Regions from separate parts of the Ureibacillus thermosphaericus genome, predicted to be linked through region 2. Evidence: predicted binding sites of a transcription regulator. Region 2 holds the regulator's gene; the other holds the start of a gene.
What was found. The regulator NrdR, encoded in region 2, represses ribonucleotide reductase genes. The targets are predictions, from matches to a motif close to AACACNATATATNGTGTT.
Positions count from the first base shown of each region.

Region 1: a site for NrdR is predicted at 4,208-4,225, ahead of UtA1_RS10510 (vitamin B12-dependent ribonucleotide reductase). Genes of this name have one in related genera too.

Region 1 covers NZ_AP018335.1:2,180,829-2,192,308, forward strand. Annotated here, with positions in the region: gene gcvPA (aminomethyl-transferring glycine dehydrogenase subunit GcvPA) at 1-1,096, shown strand, start outside; gene gcvPB (aminomethyl-transferring glycine dehydrogenase subunit GcvPB) at 1,089-2,552, shown strand; gene UtA1_RS10500 (rhodanese-like domain-containing protein) at 2,711-3,097, opposite strand; gene UtA1_RS10505 (lipoate--protein ligase family protein) at 3,202-4,035, shown strand; gene UtA1_RS10510 (vitamin B12-dependent ribonucleotide reductase) at 4,286-6,850, shown strand; gene UtA1_RS10515 (TSUP family transporter) at 7,035-7,796, opposite strand; gene UtA1_RS10520 (DUF1385 domain-containing protein) at 7,924-8,856, opposite strand; gene UtA1_RS10525 (hypothetical protein) at 8,990-9,442, shown strand; gene aroQ (type II 3-dehydroquinate dehydratase) at 9,481-9,909, shown strand; gene UtA1_RS10535 (M24 family metallopeptidase) at 9,924-10,985, shown strand; gene efp (elongation factor P) at 11,002-11,480, shown strand, end outside.
Region 2 covers NZ_AP018335.1:2,713,436-2,724,915, forward strand. Annotated here, with positions in the region: gene thrS (threonine--tRNA ligase) at 1-261, opposite strand, end outside; gene dnaI (primosomal protein DnaI) at 675-1,580, opposite strand; gene UtA1_RS13065 (replication initiation and membrane attachment family protein) at 1,621-2,991, opposite strand; gene nrdR (transcriptional regulator NrdR) at 3,011-3,475, opposite strand; gene UtA1_RS13075 (glyceraldehyde-3-phosphate dehydrogenase) at 3,793-4,812, opposite strand; gene coaE (dephospho-CoA kinase) at 5,100-5,696, opposite strand; gene mutM (bifunctional DNA-formamidopyrimidine glycosylase/DNA-(apurinic or apyrimidinic site) lyase) at 5,710-6,582, opposite strand; gene polA (DNA polymerase I) at 6,598-9,225, opposite strand; gene UtA1_RS13095 (DNA polymerase I) at 9,360-9,782, opposite strand; gene hflC (protease modulator HflC) at 9,895-10,944, opposite strand; gene hflK (FtsH protease activity modulator HflK) at 10,941-11,480, opposite strand, start outside.

The DNA of each region.
Region 1 (11,480 bases), 530 kb from region 2:
TGTTATTGTGGACCATGTTATTTCTCGGTCTGAATTCTATACTGCTTATACACCATATCAACCGGAAATTTCACAAGGTGAACTACAAGCTATTTTTGAATTCCAAACAATGATTGCCGAATTAACAGGTATGGATTTAGCAAACTCTTCCATGTATGATGGCGGAACATCGCTTGCAGAAGCAGGGATGCTTGCTGCTGGCTCAACAAGACGTAAAAAATTGTTAGTATCTGAAGCAATCCATCCTGAATATCGTACTGTTGTAGAAACTTATGCATATGGCCAATCAATCGAAGTAGTAAATGTGCCAATGAAAGATGGAGTAACAGATATTGAAGCATTAAAAGGTATGATTGATCAAGATACTGCGGCTGTTATGGTTCAGTATCCTAACTTCTTTGGTCAAATTGAAGACTTGAAAACAATGGGTGAGCTAGTACATGAAGCGAAAGGATTATTCATTGTTTCTGCAAACCCATTAGCATTAGGTGTGTTAACGCCTCCTGGAAAACTTGGAGCTGACATTACTGTAGGGGATGCACAACCATTTGGTATTCCTGAAAGTTTTGGAGGACCACACTGCGGTTATTTTGCTACGACTTCAAAATTAATGCGTAAAGTGCCTGGCCGTTTAGTAGGACAAACAGTAGACCAAGACGGACGTCGCGGTTTCGTATTAACATTACAAGCTCGCGAACAACATATTCGCCGTGAAAAAGCAACTTCTAACATTTGTTCGAACCAAGCATTGCTTGCTCTTGCTGCATCCGTTACTATGACAGCTTTAGGTAAACGCGGTATTCAAGAAATGGCAAAGCAAAACATCGTGAAAACTCGTTATGCAAAAACAGCGTTTGAGCAAGCTGGATTTACAGTTCCATTCCAAGGTGCTCACTTCAACGAAATCGTTGTAAAAGTAAACAAACCAGTGAGTGAATTAAACAAAAGATTATTAGAAAAAGGCATTATCGGTGGTTATGATTTAGGCCGCGATTATCCTGAACTTGAAAACCATGTACTTATTGCCGTTACAGAATTGCGTACGAAAGAAGAGATTGATCAATTAGTGCAAGAAATGGGGGCTTACAATGCATAACGAAAATCAACCGCTCATTTTTGAATTATCGAAGGAAGGGCGCATCGGCTACAGCTTGCCAGAATTAGATGTGCCAGAGGTAGAATTATCAGAATTAATTCCACAAGAATATTTGCGTGAAGAACCTGCTGAATTACCGGAAGTTTCAGAATTGGATATTATGCGCCACTATACAGCATTATCTCGCCGCAATCATGGCGTAGATTCTGGATTCTATCCACTAGGTTCTTGTACGATGAAATACAATCCAAAAATTAATGAAGAAGTCGCCCGCTTCTCTGGATTCGCAAATATTCACCCGTTACAAGACGAGTCAACAGTTCAAGGTGCAATGGAATTAATGTACGAACTTCAAACAGCTTTAAAAGAAATTACAGGTATGGATGAAGTTACATTACAACCTGCTGCGGGTGCGCATGGAGAATGGACAGCATTAATGATGATTCGTGCTTTCCATGAAGCAAATGGGGAAGGTCATCGTAATAAAGTAATCGTTCCAGACTCTGCACACGGAACAAACCCAGCTAGTGCTACTGTTGCTGGATTTGAAACAATTACAGTAAAATCGGATGAAAATGGTTTAGTTGACTTGGAAGATTTACGTCGAGTAGTTGGGGAAGATACAGCGGCACTTATGCTGACAAATCCAAATACACTCGGTCTATTTGAAGAACATATCATTGAAATTGCCGAAATCGTCCACAGTGTGGGCGGCAAAGTGTATTATGATGGAGCCAACCTAAATGCGATCATGTCGAAAGTTCGTCCGGGAGATATGGGATTTGACTGTGTACACTTGAATTTACACAAAACATTCACAGGTCCACACGGCGGTGGAGGTCCTGGTTCTGGTCCTGTAGGGGTAAAAGCAGATTTAATTCCATTCTTGCCGAAACCAGTATTAGTGAAAAAAGAAGATGGCACGTTCCATTTTGATTATGATCGTCCACAATCCATTGGCCGTGTAAAACCATTCTACGGAAACTTCGGCATCAATGTGCGTGCTTATACGTATATTCGTTCAATGGGTCCTGAAGGATTAAAATTAGTAACAGAATATGCAGTATTAAATGCGAACTACATGATGCGCAAACTACAACCTTACTTTGACCTTCCTTATGATCGTCATTGTAAACACGAATTTGTTTTATCCGGTCGACGTCAAAAGAAACTGGGTGTTCGTACGTTGGATATTGCGAAACGACTACTTGATTTCGGTTATCATCCACCAACAATTTACTTCCCATTAAATGTGGAAGAGGGAATGATGATTGAGCCTACAGAAACAGAATCGAAAGAAACATTAGATGCGTTCTGTGATGCACTGATCCAAATCGCAAAAGAAGCGGAAGAGAATCCGTCTATTGTACAAGAAGCACCACATACAACTGTTGTGAGTCGATTAGATGAAACTCAAGCTGCTAGAAATCCAATTTTGCGTTATCAAAAACAATAGCGTTCAAAATAAAAATATCCATGAGTGCATCTCATGGATATTTTTTACTACTTTTAAAACTAGCTATTTTAAAGATGATATATGACATGAGTAAAATATCATAAATGTTGTTGGCGAATCATGTCATTTCTTTAAATATAGGAATTTCAACAGGCAAACTAATTTTTTGTTTTAATTTTACCAGTCCAAGTTTTGAAACCGCCTTGAAGTTGATACAATTGATTGTAACCTTTTTTCTTTAAGAAAAGAGCTGCCCTAGAACTTCTTGTCATATTTTGACAATATAAATATACAGGAAGATCTGGACGAATTTCTTTGTAACGTTGACGCAATTGAGTAAAAGGGATATTACGTGCTCCTAAAATGTGACCAGAATCAAATTCTTTTGTTTCTCGAACATCGATTAATTGAGCTTTTCGATATCCTTTAATAAATTCTTCTTGCGTCAAATTAGTAACAGATTTTTTCAAACGGAATGAACTTACTAAAACATAGATAATGATAAGTCCTAGGATTGTTGCAATCGTATATAATACTGTCGCCACTTCTAAAATTCTCCTTTCTATTTACATAGAACATTATAAATAAGAAATTGGCATTCGTCCATTCAGTTTGATACAATAAAAAAAGTTGTGAGGAGGAAAACAAGTTGAAAACGAAATGGTATTTCATTAATTCAGGACCATGCAGTCCTTCTTATAATATGGCATTAGACGAGGCATTACTCGATTTTCATAGTAGAGGCGAAATTCCACCAGTAATTCGATTTTACGAGTGGAATCCGCCAACCCTTTCTATTGGATATTTCCAAAGAGCACATCGAGACATTGATTTTGATGCTTTAAAAACGCAAAATATTGGCTTTGTTCGGAGACCTACTGGTGGAAGAGCAGTTCTTCATGACAGCGAATTGACATATAGCATCATCGTTACAGAACAATACCCAAATATGCCTGAAACGGTTACAGAAGCTTATCGTTTTTTAAGCGAAGGCTTGTTAAAAGGGTTCCACAATTTAGGGTTAGATGCATATTTCAGCATCCCTGATACGGAGGAAAAACAAGAAGCATTGAAAAAACCAAAAAGTGCAGTTTGTTTTGATGCTCCAAGCTGGTATGAACTCGTTGTAGAAGGAAAGAAAGTTGCTGGAAGTGCGCAAACTAGACAAAAGGGTGTCGTTTTACAGCACGGTGCGATTTTATTGGATCTCGATGAGGACAAGCTGTTGTCTCTGTTCAAATTCCCTTCCGAAGAGGCAAAAGAGCGGATGCGAAAACAATTGCCGGAAAGAGCAGTTGCAATTAACCGTTTATCAACACGACGCATCACTATTGAGGAATGCATTCATGCATTCAAAAAAGGATTTGAAGAAGCTTTACAAATTGAACTTGTTCCATATGAATTAACAGAAGAACAAAAGGAATATGTGAAAAAATTAGAAGAAGAAAAATATGCAAATGATGAATGGAATTTCAGAAAGTAATTAAAAATTATCGTTCAAAAATCGTGACTAAAATTTAATAATCAGCTCCAAACTTAGAAATTTCTAAGATTCATAGAAATTATTATTTGTCAACCCCTTGAATCGATTCTAGTTATGAGGTAATCTTTTCTAAGTAGAACGAAACAATATATTGTATGTTCATTTTACTAGACATACAATATATTGTGTTTTATTGTTTATATATAGGAAATGATAGATAAATTATATATGTGCTAAGGGAGGCTGGCAGATGGTAATGGTAGATTCTTATACGACCATCCTCATTGATCAACTAAACAAAGATATTGAACAATTTCCACAAGTTCATTCAATTACTCCAGATATGCATATAACGCATAAAGGTGTATCGAGATTAGTCATGATTGACCGATACTCATTCAAGGATACGGAAAAGAAAACATTAAAACCTGGAGATTTTGTTGTATTAACAATTAAAGAAGATCCAAAGTTTCCAGCTCGAGGATTAGGTTATATCCAATCAATTGATTGGAATGCTAATAAAGCAGAAGTATTAATTGAAGAAGAATACAGAAATGTACTCGATGATCCAAAAGAACAAGAAACAGGCATCATCGTTCGTTCTCTAGATGTTATTGAAAAGCCTCTAGAAATTTTTTATGAACAAATTGCGAAACGAAATGCAACAGGCTTATCGGCTGTTGAACAAACAGAAGAAAAACGCAATGAATGGTTCCAAAAATTTTACGAGCAATTAGCTTCTTTAAAGTTCGTGCCGGCTGGACGAGTTCTATACGGTGCAGGTTCAGGAACGCAAGTCACATACTTCAACTGCTATGTAATGCCTTTCGTTCCAGATAGCCGAGAAGGTATTAGTGAACATCGCAAAAAGGTAATGGAAATTATGAGCCGCGGAGGCGGTGTTGGTACAAACGGTTCAACACTAAGACCTCGCAATACGCTTGCAAGAGGGGTCAATGGAAAATCAAGCGGTTCTGTATCATGGCTTGATGATATTGCGAAACTTACACATCTTGTCGAACAAGGTGGTTCGCGTCGGGGAGCACAAATGATCATGCTCGCTGATTGGCATCCAGATATTGTTGAATTTATCATTTCCAAAATGCAAAATCCTCGCATTTTGCGCTATTTAATTGAAAATATGGAAGATGAATCAATCGTTCGCCATGCGAAAGAAAAATTAAAATTCAAACCATTAACGCCGCTTGAAGAAGCGATGTATCAAGGAATCCTAAACTATAAAAACATCCCTGGTTTAGGAGGATTTAGCGAAGCAATTATTAAAGAAGCGGAAACAAAGCTTCGCGATGGCGGAACGTACACTGTGCATAATCCAGACTTTTTAACAGGTGCCAATATCTCTGTTACTATTACAAATGAATTTATGGAAGCGGTTGAAAAAGACGAAGAATACCCGCTTCGATTCCCAGATGTAGAAAACTATACGCCGGAAGAAATGGCAATTTACAATGAGAAATGGCACAAAATTGGTGACGTGCGCGAGTGGGAAGCTCTCGGTTACGGAGTGCGCACTTATCGCAAAATTAAAGCACGAGAACTTTGGAAATTAATTAATATATGTGCAACTTATGCTGCAGAACCAGGTATTTTCTTCATCGATAATGCCAATGAAATGACAAATGCCCGCGCTTATGGCCAAAAAGTTGTTGCGACAAACCCTTGTGGTGAGCAACCGCTTGCGCCGTATTCAGTATGTAACTTAGCAGCAGTGAATTTAGCTCAATTTGCATTGAAAGATGAAAAAACAGTGGACTTTGAGGCATTAAAAGAAACAGTTCGCGTTGGCGTTCGCATGCAAGATAATGTCATTGATGCAACTCCGTATTTCCTTGAAGAAAACCGTAGACAAGCTCTAGGTGAGCGACGTATCGGTCTTGGAGTAATGGGCTTAGCTGATCTACTAATTTACTGCGAAAAAGAATATGGTTCAGAAGAAGGAAACAAGCTTGTCGATCAAGTTTTCGAAACGATTGCGACAACTGCTTACGAAACGTCCATTGAACTAGCAAAAGAACGTGGCAGCTTCCCATTCTTAGTAGGTGAAACAGAAGAGGAAACGAAACGCTTACGTGAAGCATTCATTAATACTGGTTACATGAAACGCATGCCAGAACATATTCGTCAAGGGGTACTTGAATATGGCATCCGAAATTCCCATCTGTTAACTGTTGCTCCAACTGGTTCAACAGGTACTATGGTGGGAGTTGCAACTGGTTTAGAACCTTATTTCTCTTTCACATATTATCGTTCTGGTCGCCTAGGAAAATTCATCGAAGTAAAAGCAGAAATTGTTCAAGAATACTTAGAAAAGCATCCTGAAGTAAATGAACATCACTTACCTCACTGGTTTGTAACAGCGATGGATTTGACGCCAGAAGCTCATGCAGATGTTCAATGTATCATTCAACGTTGGGTAGATTCATCTATCTCTAAAACGGTAAATGCACCGAAAGGATACACGGTGGAACAAGTAGAAAAAGTTTATGAACGTTTATATAGAGGTGGAGCAAAAGGTGGAACGGTTTACGTTGACGGTAGCCGTGATTCGCAAGTGTTAACATTAAAAGCGGAAATGACGCAAGAAGAGCAGTTAACATTTGAAGAATTGCAGGATGAGCCTGTTGAAAAGCCAGTCGTATTGTTAGAAACAATTGCTCCGCTTCAACAAACAAACGTGAACATCGGTTCAGAAGTAGGAGATACATGCCCAGTTTGCCGCCAAGGAACAGTAGAAGAAATTGGTGGATGCAACACATGTACCGTATGTGGTGCCCAACTAAAATGTGGTTTATAATTATGACAAAGTCATACTGTAAAAAGTGTGTGACCAATAAAAAATGGTTCTTTGTCAAATGGTGTTGGTGAATAAATTTTAGTGACATTACTTAGTAATATGTAATCGGATGGCTTAGGGGAAATTCGAGGTTCCCCTAAGCTGTTTTTATATTTTCTAATTTGCGAAAATCAGCAAACGATCATTAGAAAAAATAATCATAGCTATTTTTCGCTAGTAAAATTAATGTCGTGACGATAAATAAAATACGAACAACAGTAGTTCCTTGTTTCAATGCAAACTTTGTTCCTACATAGGCACCACATATCATGGAAATCCCCATGATTATTCCGTAGATGAACAATACTTCCCCGAGTATGAAAAACATCACTAATGCTGCAAGATTACTAGTAAAGTTTAATAATTTTGCATTTCCTGATGCTTGTAAAAAATCAAAACCTATCATTAAAAATACAAAAATGATAAAAGAACCTGTTCCTGGACCAAAAAAACCATCATAAAATCCGATGGCGAGTAAAGAACAAAGGAAAACGATTTTTCGTTTCCACGTCAATTCTTTTTTCTTTTCAATTTGCCCCCAGTCTTTTTTTATTACTGTGTAAATGAAAACTAGAAGCAGCATGATAATCACAAGGGGTTTTAAAATTGCTGGATCCAATAAATGAACGGTCCAGGCACCAAGCATGGAAAAGATAAAAACGAAAGGAACAATTGGCCCTAACAGTTTCATATCTACTTTACCAGCTTTTAGGAATGTTAGAGTGCTTGTTAAATTTCCCATCGTTGCTGCTAATTTATTCGTTGCGATGGCACTAGCTGGCGGGAGTCCAACAAACATCAGTGCTGGTACGGTTATTAAACCTCCGCCACCTACAATGGCATTTAAAAAAGCTCCTAAAAAACCAAAAAATATAAGAAGTATTACGGTTATGACATCAATTTCCATTTCTCTATCCCCCATATTTTTTTATAAAAGTAATGTTACCGAATTGGTAGGGGAGAGTAAATATTTTGTTTTTTTTGGTACAAAAAAGACGTTCCAGCAATCATATGCTGTGACGTCATTTCATTGATTAGTCGTGATTCAATTGGGCGATGATTTCTGGATTGTTTTCGATTTCATGTAGTTTCTTAAAGGAAGCAATTGAAACTTCTACCATGTCATCATCCGGTTCTTTTGTTGTTAATAATTGCAACCATAATCCTGGATATCCTAAATAGCATAATACTGGTATATCTCTTAAAGAATTAGTAAATTGCAATACCTCATAGGAAACGCCTAATACGACAGGGATTAATAAGATACGAATCAGCACACGGAACCATAATGGATCAACGGGGAAGAATAAGTAAATGAACATCCCGACAATGACCGTAAATAAAATGAAGCTTGAACCACAACGGTAATGTAATCTTGATTGTTTTTGCACATTTTCAACTGTTAATTCAATTCCGTTTTCGTAACAATTAATGACCTTATGTTCGGCTCCATGGTATTGAAAAACTCGACGAATGATAGGCGTTAACGAGATGAAATATAAATAAATCAGAAGCAAAATTAGTTTAATGCCAGTTTCCAAAAAGATTTGTGGATATTTACCGGAAACCCATGGAGAAAATAATTCGGCAATAAAAACGGGAACTAAAGTAAAGACAAATTTACCAAATAAAAAAGAAAGAATCCCGACAATTGCAACGCCGAATATCATTTCTAGCTTTGATAATTCCTGGCCATCTTCCTCTTCGCCGGGCGTCACATCGTAACGATCACTAGAAAATTGTAAATGTTTAGAACCGATTCCAGCGGATTCAATAATGGCTATATTTCCTCGGATGAAAGGAATTTTTTTAAGCTTTTGCATCCAAGGCTTTTTAGGTTTTTTCGCATAGTAATATTCAATGGATTGATCGTTTCGGCGAATTGCGGAAACGGTATGTTCTTTTCCTCCGAACATGACCCCTTCAAGTAGCGCCTGTCCTCCATAAATAGGTGTTTGATTGCCCACAGCTGACACCACTCTCTAACAATATTTCTTTCTATCAACTTTTTTTATTGTACTAAATTTTCAGCAATTGTACTAGCGTACGCATACGAAAAATCAATATTGGTAAAAATATATAAAAAAAGGAGTGGTTGGCATGTTGTATTTAGCGTTCATTACTAGTTTATTTGCATCGATTTTTCTTACAGTTAGTTTAAAAATGTTATCATTTTTCAAATTCATTCAATGGAATCCCATTGGATTTTCCAAAAAATATGAAATTTTTGAAGGTAGTCATCCGTTTATCAACTGGCTTATTTTAGCGGTTTTGATTTTTGTCGTAAATTTAATAATTTATTTGATCATGCAATATGTACAAAATGTGCCTCCATTTATTACTTCTCTTGTCATAGGTGGACTTTTTGCCATTATTGCAGAATGGATTATTTACGATTTACCAGCAGAATTATCTTCTTTTAAAAAACTGTCCATTCCATTTATTGTAATGGTGGTGATAACGGCCAGATTTATTATTGAAACAGCTTCTTTCCATTATCAAGCTCATTTGGAACGAAATAGGTTGCCGTATAAGGAGTCTGTGATAAAATAAAAGTGGTAATTTCCTCTAATTTTAAAGGAGAATCGGCGATGAAGTTGTTAGTGTTAAACGGGCCTAATTTAAATCGACTGGGTAAAAGGGAACCAGAAATTTACGGTTTAGAAACTTTGGAAGATGTAAAAAAAAGATGCGTTGCTTTGGTGAAAGAATTTAATGCGGAACTGGAATTTAAACAATCCAATCATGAAGGACAATTAATTGATTGGATACATGAAGCGGAGGATACAGGAGTTAACGGGATTGTATTTAATCCGGGAGCTTACACGCATACAAGCGTCGCACTTAGAGATGCCATTGCAAGTATTAGCGTACCAGTTATTGAAGTTCATATCTCTAACATACATAAAAGGGAGGAATTTCGTCATAAATCCCTACTTGCGGCAGAATGTGTTGGTCAAATTTGTGGTCTTGGAACATTTGGATATGAATTGGCATTACGAAAGTTTTTACAAAAATAAGGAAGGAAAAGTCCATGAATAAACTAGACAAATTACGAAAAGAATTGGAAAGTCATCATGTGGACGCATTGCTTATTACAAATCCATACAACCGCCGATATATGACAGGCTTTACAGGATCGAGCGGTGCAGCCCTTGTAACAAAAAACGATGCGGTATTTATTACTGATTTTCGCTATACGGAGCAAGCAAATCATCAAGTGAAAGAATTTCGCATTATTCAGCAGGAAGGTTCCATACTAAAAGAAGTAGAGAAGCTTGTTGATGAATGTAAAATTAAAACATTAGGTTTTGAAAGAGATACAGTAACTTATGGAGAATATGAATCTTTTCAAAATCTGTTGAATGTGGAGCTAGTACCATTATCCGGATTAATTGAAAAAATTCGCTTGATTAAGACTGATGAAGAGATTAAGATTATAAAGGTTGCATGTGAAATTGCTGATGCTGCATTTTCGCACATTTTAAACTTTATTAAACCTGGCGTTACAGAGCTAGAAGTATCGAATGAGCTCGAATTTTTCATGCGCAAACAAGGTGCAACGTCTTCATCCTTTGATACCATCGTCGCAAGTGGTCTAAGAAGCGCTTTACCTCATGGTGTTGCTACAAACAAAATCATAGAGCAAGGAGACTTTGTCACACTTGATTTCGGTGCCGTTTATAATGGGTATGTTTCCGACATGACGCGTACAATTGCGGTAGGTAATCCTAATACAAAATTGGTAGAAATGTATAATGTCGTGTTGGAAGCGCAATTATTAGCTTTAGAAAAAATTAAACCAGGCATGACTGGTATCGAAGCGGACAAAATTGCGAGAGATTACTTAACAGATAAAGGATATGGAGAGGCTTTTGGACATTCAACTGGCCACGGAATTGGTTTAGAAATTCATGAAGGTCCAGCTCTTTCCTATCGTAATAATCAAACATTAGAGCCTAATATGGTCGTGACAGTCGAACCTGGTGTCTATTTGCCGGGTATCGGTGGAGTTCGCATAGAAGACGATATTGTTATCACAGCAACGGGCAATGAGAGATTGACTCATTCGACGAAAGATTTAATTATTCTATAATGATGGAGGAATATTCATGATTTCAGTTAACGATTTTCGTACTGGTCTAACAATTATTGTAGATGGAGAATTATACCGAGTACTTGATTTCCAACACGTAAAACCTGGTAAGGGAGCAGCGTTCGTTCGTTCCAAATTACGTAACTTACGAAATGGTAACGTAGCTGAAAAAACATTCCGCGCAGGTGAAAAAGTTGAAAAAGCGATGGTAGAAAACCGCAAAATGCAATATTTATATGCACAAGGTGATTCCCATGTTTTCATGGATTTAGAATCATATGAACAAATCGAATTAAATGCAAATCAAATCGATTATGAATTAAAATTCTTAAAAGAAAATATGGAAGTTTACATTATGTCATATCAAGGAGAAATGCTTGGGGTAGAACTTCCAAATACTGTGGAATTAAAAGTAGTTGAAACTGAACCAGGTATCAAAGGTGATACTGCTTCTGGAGGTTCTAAACCAGCTACTTTAGAAACTGGTCTTGTCGT
Region 2 (11,480 bases):
TTTTACTGCTTGAGCTGTTAAATGAGCAGTAGAGTGGCGCAATATTTCTAATGCATCTTCATGTTCTGGTGTAATGATTTCAATTGCACCATCTTCCTCAATTGGTGTTTTTAAATCTAATAACTTACCATTGATTTTACCTGCTAACGCTTTTTTACGTAATCCTGGGCTGATGGAAGCTGCCACATCATCAGTAGAAGTTCCTTTAGGAAACTCCTTTACAGCACCGTCTGGAAATGTTAATTGAATCACTTCAGACATACTCAAATTCTCCTTTACTATATTTTTTGATGCAAAATTTTTAGCTATTCTGTATTCATAGAAATCAAAAATTAATAAAGCTAAACAGTTGAAACCTAAAATAAAAAAACGCCATCCCAATAAAGGGACGACGCGATCGCTCGTGGTTCCACCCTTCTTCCTTCCGAAATAAAATTTCAGACGAAGCTCTAGGTCGGTGTAACGTACCGAAAACGTTAGCGGATTGTTCCCCGCTAATGCTCCGAGGTAGTAAAGTGTTGCGTCGTACTAGGAAACTTCCAGCCTAGGTTTCCCTCTCTATAAGCCGTTTCACAAACTTCGTGTCCTCTTCACCGCAAAATATTTTTCATCATCATAATGAAAGTATACGCTTAGTTTTTTTGAAATGCAACTATCGAAATAGACAAAGCTTTTTAAAGTCTCCTATTTCTTCCCATCATTCGAATAGGAAACGTCACGGCTTTAATTCGCTCCATAATTCTTGCCGCTTTCACTACATCCATCTCACCACGAGAAGTTTCTGCTAGATGAATTTCCAATTGTTTATAATCTAAATTCGATGTAATAAAGGTTGGTAGCTGCTCACTCATTCGATAATGTAAAATGGATCCTAAGATTTCATCCCTCGCCCAGCTTGTTAATGATTCCGCACCAATATCATCGAGCATCAATACTGGAGCTTGTTTCACATAATCGACTTTCTCCTGAAGTGTTTGATCGTGGATGGAATTTTTTAATTCCCTTAAAAATTCAGGTACAAATACAAGAACTGACGGGACTTTTAAACTGGCGAGTTCGTTGGCAATCGCACCTAGTACAAAGGATTTCCCAACACCAAACTCTCCATACAAGTAAAAACCTTTTTTCGGTAATTCCCCTGAATTTTTGATATGAGCAACAAAATCAGCTGCATAATTAAGTATTTCAACCCGCGATTCATCATCAATCTCTAAATCTTTCAATGTTGCAGATAATACATCTTTTGGCATGTACATGCTTGAAATCATCGATTCAATTTCTCTGCGTTCATCCTCAATGATTTTTTGTTTGCATCGTTCATATTCAACATCTATGGAATTTTGAGCGATATACAGTTTTGGAACAAACCCTTTTAAATAATTAGTGCATTTTTCTGTCGAACCGCAGTTGCAACATTCGCTCGTTTGGCTAATATATTCATATAGCTTTGCTAAACTGCGTTCAACCATCTCTTTATTAACCACATCATCATGTTCTTTTAAAAATTTTTGAACGTTCGGATGTTCTAAAATTTGATTTCGGATGGCATTGTATCTTTCTTGAAAGGATGGAATTTGCACTTTATTTAAAGATTTTTTGATCGATTCGATGGTTGGTCACCTACCCGTCTACAACTCCAAGTTTTTGCAATATTTTTTTACGTTCTTCTTCAAAGTTAATTTTTTGTTTTGTGGACTGTTCTTCCTCTTTCCGAGGTTCGTTTCGTTTATAGAACCATTCTGGTATCTTTTCTTCCCTTATATTTCTGTATGGCTGTTTTCTATAGTTTAAATTAGAAGACTTTTTCTCTTCGTTTTCTTGTTTCCACTTATTATATTGATCCCGTTCTGTGCGAGCAAGTTCCATTGCTTCCTTCGCCGTTCGAACATTTTTCCTCATCCAATGGTCCGCAATTCGTTCAACATATTTGCGTGGCAATTTCATGTCTGTAGTTAGCATAACATATTCAAGCAATACATTGACAACTCCGACGGGCATGCCATGTTTCAATATTAAATCTTCTGCTATTTCGACAGAAGATGGCACTGGCTCTTTTCCGTTATTAATGTCTCTTAACACTTGAACGGGTGGGGTTGTTTCAAGGTAATCAATTAACTCTTGTTCTTTCGTTAAAGGCTGATTTTGTATTTCTTGCGGTTTCATTTCAAAAGTTTTTTCAAGTTTCGGCACTTCTTTAGAAATCGTTAATTTATAATAATCTGATGCAGCTTTTTTCAATCTATCTAACGAAATTCGCATTTCATCATCAATCGCTAAAATAACAACCTTCTGCATATCAAGTGGAGAGAATTGATAGAGGAAGGCTATCTTTGCAATCCATTCTTTTACTTCAATTGTAAATACACTGGTAGGAATCAATTGTTCCGATAACCCAGCTTGCAATAAAGCAAAATCAAATTGTTCATAATAGAATGGATAATTGCGATTTTTTGTTTCTAGGTTGGGTTCGATGAATTCTTGGGGAACATTCGTATGAATGGGTTTGTACACATCCATAAATGTTCTTGATACTTCTTTAAAAGAATCCATGTTCATTCGCTTGATGAATCGTTTCCGAAGTTTACGGTATGCTTGTTCTCCAATTTTACTGAAAAGAAACATCGATAATAACGGATCTTGAAAAAATGTCTCTGCATCAAGAGGACGCACTAATTCATATAAAAAGAAACGATTTTCTCCTTCTTCTTTTCGATATGTTCTTAATAAACCGATTGCTTCTAATGAAATACGGGCTTGAAACACTTTACCAATCGGCATATCTAACACATTCATTAAATAATAATGATTTAAAGTTTCCCTATGAGCATCTTCACCTTCTGCCCATAAAGTTAAATATAGGCTAATAGGTTCCGGACCAGTAAGTGGCTGATAGAAAAGCGTTAATAGTTGTCGTTCATGGGAAGATAGAGAATGAGGGAGAATAATGTCAAAATGATCCTTCGGTTGAAGCTCTTTATACAAATGAACCAATTTTGCTTTCCCCCTATAACTACTTTTTTGGCTGTCGATTCAATAATTCTGTTAACTCTTGCATAAACACATTAATATCTTTGAATTGTCTGTAAACAGATGCAAAACGAACATAAGCCACTTCATCCACCTTTGCAAGCTCATCCATTACCATTTCTCCAACATCTACAGAACTTACTTCCGAATTTCCTAGTCTTCTTAATTCTTTTTCAATAGAAAAGACGATTTGTTCAAGTTGTTCTAATGATACTGGACGTTTTTCGCAAGCGCGAATTAGCCCTCTTAACACTTTTTCTCGGCTAAATTCTTCCCTGGACCCATCTTTTTTCACTACAATTAATGGCGTTTCTTCTATTTTTTCAAAAGTAGTGAATCGGAAACCGCAAGATTCGCATTCACGACGTCTACGTATCTCTTTATTATCATCAACGGGTCTGGAATCTATGACACGCGTTCCATTGTAATAACAACTTGGACATCTCATAAAAATTTCTCCCTGTCTAGTATATTTAACATTATTATATCAAATAACATAGGAAGTAACACTTTTCCTAGTACATAATCTCTAATGGAAGATGATAGGTTTTCATTTTAATATACTTCCAACCAAAAATCGAGGTTATTTATAATGAATTTCATTAGAATGATTGGTAGCACTTTCAATGCATATTTTTCGGGAGTTTTGTATATAAATAGTAATGAAAGATTATTTTATCAAGTGATATTACATAACTACAGATTATATAAAAAAGTGTAGACAAAGTCGTTGTCAGACGATGTCTACACTTTATCAACTATTTATTATGCAGTTACCGCTTCAAGTGCTTTTACAACTTTTTTCGTTAAATCAATTACGCGTGCAGAGTAACCCCATTCATTATCGTACCAAGCCATTACTTTAACTTTTCTTGTACCCATTACCATTGTTAATTGTGCATCAATTGTAGATGAGTATGTTGTTGTATTGTAATCAACAGATACAAGTGGTTCTTCGCTATAGTTTAGGATACCTTTTAATGAACCTTCACTTGCTTTTCTGAAAGCTTCGTTCACTTGTTCAGCTGTTACATCTTGTTTTAAGTCGACTACTAAGTCTACTAATGAAACATTTGGAGTTGGTACACGAAGAGCTAAACCATGGATTTTTCCTTCCATTTCAGGAATTACTTTACTTAATGCTTTTGCTGCACCAGTCGTAGTTGGAATAATGCTTTGACCACATGCACGAGCACGGCGTAAATCTTTATGCATGTTGTCTAGATTTTTTTGGTCATTTGTATATGCGTGAACTGTTGTCATTAAACCGTTTTCAATACCAAATTGTTCATGCAACACTTTTACAACCGGAGCTAAGCAGTTTGTTGTACAAGATGCATTTGAAATGATGTGGTGTTTTGACACGTCTAATACATCATCATTAACACCCATTACAATTGTTACGTCTTCGTTTTTACCTGGCGCTGTTAAAATTACTTTTTTTGCACCTGCTTCTAAATGAAGAGCTGCTTTTTCGCGATCATTGAATTTACCTGTTGCTTCGATAACTAAGTCTACTCCAAGTTCTTTCCACGGTAATTTTGCAGGATCGCGTTCAGCAATTAATTGAACACGTTTACCGTTGACGATTAAAGCATCTTCCTCATACTCTACAGTTCCATCAAAATGTCCATGAATTGTGTCATACTTAACCATATGTGCTAATGTTTTTGCAGGATAGCTAGCATTAACTGCCACTATATTTAAATCTTCTTGAACAATCGCTTGTCGGAACACCATGCGGCCAATTCGTCCAAAGCCGTTAATTGCAATAGAAACTGTCATTAATATAAGCCTCCCGTTTTACTTCAATTATGTTTACTATTTCTCAATTAGTATAGCACATTATTATAAAAGGTGTACCAATAATTCTAATAATAAAAAAGTTATTATTTTCAGAAAAATAAATGATTAAAGGGAAAAAGGTATTACTATGAGAAAATTGTTTAAAATTACCGCTTAAAGTCTAACATTTCCATCGATTGCTGTTTTCATTACGTAAATGAAATGGAAAAAATTCACTTCACACAATGTTTAGAAATCAATAATTTGATCATCAATCGATGTAAAGCTTATGAAAGAACTCCCCATTCTTTCAAAATATGCTCTAATTGTTTTCGCGTCTCTTCAATTGTTCCATTATTATTTATAACCGCATCGGCTCCTTGTTCCTTTACTGCTAATGGCAGCTGAGAACGAATGCGGGCTTTTGCATCTTCCGCAGTTAATTGATTTCTTTTCATTAATCTTTCCAATTGTACATCTTCCGATACCGTCACGACTAAAATTTTATCAACAAAATGTTGAAGTTTACTTTCAAATAATAATGGAATGTCCATAATGACGGTTTTTTCACCATTAGCGATATATTCATCCCGCTGTCGCAACATTTCTTTCCGAATAGCTGGATGAATAATGCCATTTAACGTTTGACGTTTTTCTTCATCATTGAAGATAATGGATCCTAGCTTTTGCCTATTTAATTCTCCCGTCTCTGTTAGTACCTCTTCTCCAAAAGCTTCAACAATTCTCTTTAACGTTTCGCTGCCAGGCTCCACTACGAGACGAGCCACCACATCTGCATCAACTATTGGCAATCCATATTCTTTTAACATGTTGCTTACTGTACTTTTTCCACTTGCGATACTTCCAGTTAAACCAATAATCATATATAACACCCTTTTAACGTTGACATTTTGGACAATAAACGCTTGTTCTTCCTCCGATAATCATCGATTTCGTACTTGCATTACATGCTGGACAAACCTTTTTACCATACATTTTCAATCGATGCTGCATCCCGCCTGCTTCGCCATTGATATTGCGATAATCAGAGATTGTTGAGCCTCCCCTTTCAATACTTTCAAGTAAAACTTTCTGAATCTCTTCAAATAATGCGATTTTCCGCATTATACTGATTCGCCCAGCCTTTCTCGCAGGATGTATGCCTACTCGAAAAAGCGCTTCCGTTGCATAAATATTGCCGCAGCCGGAAATCACTTGTCCATCCATAATGACTTCCTTTATCGGTTTGTTTTTATATTTAGTAAGCTCACATTTTTCTAAAAAGTAGTTTAATGCCATTTCATCAAAAGGTTCAGGAGCCATTTGTAAAAGAGGTGGGTGCTCATCAATTGTATTTAGCAATCTCAATTCGCCAAATCTACGAATATCTGAAAATATGAGCAATTCACCAGTAGATAGTTGAAATGTGGCATGAATATGATTTCGAAACTTTTCTTCTAAAATTTCATTTTCGTTCTCAACAATAAACCAAGCACCAGTCATTCCTAAATGATTAACGAAAAGATATGGTGTATTATTTTTTTCTAAATCAATAAAGATATATTTGGCGCGGCGAAGCACCTTTTTGATTGTCATGCCGCGCATCTGTTCTTCAAATTCCCTTGGCTCCATATTTTTCACTATGCATTGTTTTCCTTGTTGATGAGCATCACAAACCGTTTTAGATAGGGCAACTTCTAAAATTGTCTTACCTTCTATTTTCGGGGATAGTGCCCGAACAACCCCTTCCACTTCTGGTAATTCAGGCATGTCTTCACTTCCTTATTATTTTGCATCGTACCATGTTTCACCATAAGAGATGTCCACTTTTAATGGCACATCAAGTAAAATGGCACTTTCCATCACTTCTGGTACAATTTTTTCTAACTTTTCAATTTCTTCTTTCGGCGCTTCAAAAATCAATTCGTCATGTACTTGCAAAAGCAGTTTCGCTTGTAACCCTTCTGCTTTCAATCTTGCGTCAATATCTAGCATCGCCTTTTTAATGATATCTGCCGCACTTCCTTGAATTGGCGTATTCATTGCTGTGCGCTCTGCAAAACTTCTTAAATTAAAGTTTTTGCTCGTAATATCAGGTAAATAACGTCGGCGGTTTAAGATCGTTGTTACATAACCTTTCAATTTTGCTTCTTGCACGATGTTATCCATATATTCTTTTACCCCTGGAAAACTTTCAAAATACTTTTCGATAAATTCTCCAGCTTCTTTTCTTGAAATATCGAGGTTTTGGGATAGTCCATAATCGCTGATTCCATAAATAATTCCGAAGTTAACCGCTTTTGCCGCTCTTCGCATATTAGAAGTAACGTCGTCTTGGGATACATGAAATACTTCCATTGCTGTTCGTGTGTGAATATCCATCCCTTGATTGAAAGCTTCCACTAAATTTTTATCCTTCGACATATGTGCAAGCACGCGCAATTCAATTTGTGAGTAATCGGCGCTAAATAGCAGCCATCCATCATGGGAAGGTACGAATGCTTTCCGTATTTTTCTTCCCTCTTCTAAACGAATCGGTATGTTTTGCAAGTTCGGATCTGTAGAAGAAAGCCTTCCTGTTGATGTTAATGCTTGCATAAAACGAGTATGAACTTTGCTGTCTTTTGGATGAACTTCTTTGATTAATCCTTCAATATAAGTGGATTGTAATTTCGCAAGAGTTCTATATTCTAAAATCAACTGAACAATTTGATGTTCCGACTTTAGTTTTTCAAGTACATCCGCTGCCGTGGAGTAACCTGTTTTCGTTTTCTTTATGACCGGCAATCCTAATTTTTCGAATAAAATTACTCCCAACTGCTTTGGTGAATTAATATTAAATGTTTCACCAGCCAACTCATAAATTTCTGTTTCAAGCTTCGCGATTTTATCTTCTAATTCTTGTCCCATAGTTTCAAGGGTAGAAATATTAACTTTAATTCCTTCGCTTTCCATCTTTCCTAAAATAACAGCCAAAGGTAATTCTAAATCATGGTACAAATCAAACTGTTCATTTTCTTTTAACTTATTTGATACCCGTTCCTTACAGCTCCAAATCGCAAATGCTTTTCGGCAAACATGTTCAGCAAGAACTTCTTCACTTGGTAATGCCCATTTTGCCCCTTTTCCGTAAACAGCTTCGTTGGAACGCACATCTGTATAGCCAAATTCCTTTGCCAATGTGGCTACATCATCACCTGAAATGGCAGGATTGACAATATAAGATGCAAGTAGCAAGTCGAATTCCACGCCTCGCAAATTGATGCCATGACGTTTTAATATACATTGCGCAGCTTTTAAATCCGACATATATTTTTTCTTCGTTTCATCTTCAAAGTAAGATTTTAGTCTTTCGCTCTTTTGCAAAACTTCTATGGGAACGAAAAAGGTATTTGAACCATCTGTAAAGCCAAAACCTAATATATTACATGTATGATAATGCTCATTTTCCAGCTCAACATGAACAGCCATCGTATCAGTAAAAAGATCTTCCGCAATTTCACGAACGATTTTAAATGAAAGGGCAGCTGTTTCTTTTTCTTCAATTTCAAAATCTGATTTTTCGATTAACGATTTAAATTGTAACTCTTTCCATACTTCAAGAACCGCTTCCTGATCTGGACCTGGATAATTTAAATCATTAAGAGAAATTTCAATTGGTGCATTTGTATTAATTGTCGCCAATTGTTTGCTCATTTTCGCTTGCTCTTCATTTGCGATAAGCTTTTCTTTCATTTTTGATTGTTTCATTTCATCGATTTGTTCATATAAATTTTCGATTGTTCCATATTCCTTTAACAATTTAATAGCCGTCTTTTCTCCAATGCCAGGAACTCCCGGAATATTATCAGATGCATCTCCCATAAGACCTTTCATATCGATAATTTGTATTGGAGATAGTCCATATTTTTCCTGAATATGTTCGGGTGTATATTGTTCAATATCTGTCATTCCTTTTCGAGTAACATAAACCTTTACTTTCTCTGTAGCGAGTTGTGTTAAGTCTTTATCACCCGAAACAATGACAACATCGATGTTTTCCTTTTCCGCTTGTCGAGCTAGCGTACCAATGATGTCATCGGCTTCATACATTTCTAGTTCGTATCTTTTGATGCGATAAGCGTCAATTAACTTTTGTAAATACGGAAATTGTTCTGATAATTCCGGCGGCGTTTTTTGACGCCCGCCTTTATATTCTTCAAAAGTTTGATGGCGGAACGTCGTTTTTCCAGCATCAAATGCAACGAGCATCTTCGTCGGTTGTTCTTCTTCTAAAATTTTTTGAAGCATCGTTGTAAAGCCATAAACCGCATTTGTATGAATCCCATTATCATTCGATAATAGGGGTAATGCAAAAAATGCTCGGTAGGCTAAACTATTTCCATCTAGTAATAATAATTTCTCTTTCCCCACTCATTTGCACTCCTTCAACGTATAAATCATCTTCCATTACTTTTACACAGTTAATCCCATTATAAAACACGTATTTGCCGAAATACGACAAATACGTGTTTTTTTCTTAACTTTTTATTTAGTTTGCGATCATTCTAATTCGTTTGATTCATTTCTTCGAAATAAAATATTTCTTCATAAATAACTGTCATGATAAAGGCATTCAAGAAGGCAATCACAAGATAAAGGGGCATGCCACCTAATTCAGGCTCCATCCAAGAACGGAAAAATACTTCCACAATCCCTACTTGAGTAAAGTAAAAGATCATGCCAACTCCCACTTGCCAGATGGAGCGTTTATTATCACGATTGTTAAAACGGAACACTTTCTTAAAACTATTTCGAACATCTTCGGCAATAATGATAGAGAAGATGAAGATAATGATAAATAAAACGGGGATATGAAATAATTTAATTTTTAAAAAAGCGTAAGGTGTTGAAAAATATAATGCTGTCATACTGCATGCCATTATTACAGCAAGCAATGTGTTTTGAATCCATTTATTTAAACGGTACATCCTTTCGCCTCAATTCTATTATTACTGTATAGTATTATATAATGAGGCTAATAGGTTGATAAAGTTGTAATTATTGCTAATACACTCAAAGGAATAAAATTTCCCTAATCCATTATTCATTTAATCCATTTACTAACTCATTATTTTCAATGTAGCCCGATAATATTTTGGCGTAAGGTGAATCTGAAGGAATAATAATAACCGTATCATCACCAATCGTTTTCTTATAAGTTTCTAATGTCCGATACAATTGATAAAATTCCGGATCTTTTGAGAAAGCTTCGTTATAGATTCTTGCAGCTTCTGCTTCCCCTTCAGCGATAATCAAAGCAGCTTCTTTTTTGGCTGTCGAAATCATTTCTTGCACTTGTCGATCGGTATTTGCCACTATACGATTTTTTTCTGCATCCCCTTCAGATAAATACTTTTGAGCGATTGATTCTCGATCAGAAATCATTCGTTTATAAACAGATTCTTCGTTTTCCTCTGGTAAGTCAGTACGGCGAATGCGAACGTCTACAACTTCTATTCCATAATTGTCCGTTTGCAATAATTCATTTACTTTCGTTGTAATTTTTTCTGAGAGGCTGCCCCGATCAGAATTTTCATCATTAATAATATCATCGTAATTGATTTGTCCAAGTTCCGTGCGCAACACCGAATAAATGAACTCTTCCATACGCGCTTCTGCATTGACTAAGGATCTCGCATTCGTAATTAAAGATTTTGGATCTGTCACACGCCAAACCGCATAGTTGTCAATAATGATTCGTTTTTTATCCAACGTATTGATTTCTTCTTCAGACATGTTATGGATCATTAAGTTTTTCGGTAATGTAGTGACACTTTGAATAAATGGAATTTTCATATAAAGTCCCGGCTGATCTTGATATTTAATGACTTCACCAAATTGGCGAACGACTTTATATTCATTCTCTTTCACAATATATAAATTTGCTAATAAAATTGCAATGACGGCTACTATTATGGTAAGTATGATTGCTAGCTTTCCATATTTTTTCGGATTGAATGATGGCTTTTTATTAATGATTTCAACATTTGGAATATGGTTCGCTTCTTTATTTTTCTTTTCCTTATTTTTCTTTCCAAAAAGGTTGCGGATGAACTTTTCTAAATCCCCGTCATAGTAATTGTTGCTCATTGACTACCGCCTCCTTCTTTACGCTCTTTTTCTGTATTTTGTTGTACAGTTTGAGGTTGTAGCGGCAAATATTTTAATGTTTCTCCGTTATCGTTCATAATGTAAATTTGCGCACCCGGTAATACTTCCTCTAATGTTTCTAACACAAGTCGTTGGCGTGTAATTTCTCGGTTTCCAACATATGCATTATAAAGTTTATTGAAAAGGGCTACGTCCCCTTCCGCCTGTTGAATACGTGCTATTTTTTCCCCTTCTGCACGGGAAATGATTGCATCTTTTTCCCCTTGAGCTTCGCTAATTTTTTGGTTTTCATATTTTTTTGCTTCGTTAATTTTAGTATTTTTCGTTTCGCGGGCATCCGTTACAGCTGTGAAGGCAGCACGAACCTCCGCATTTGGCAATTCGACGTCTTGTAGTTTCACTGCCAAGATCGTCACGCCGATATCGTAATCTTCCATGACAGATACCAGTAAGTCCCTTGTTTTTTGCTCGATATCTGCTCGTCCATCCGTCAATGCTTCATCAATTGTTGAGCT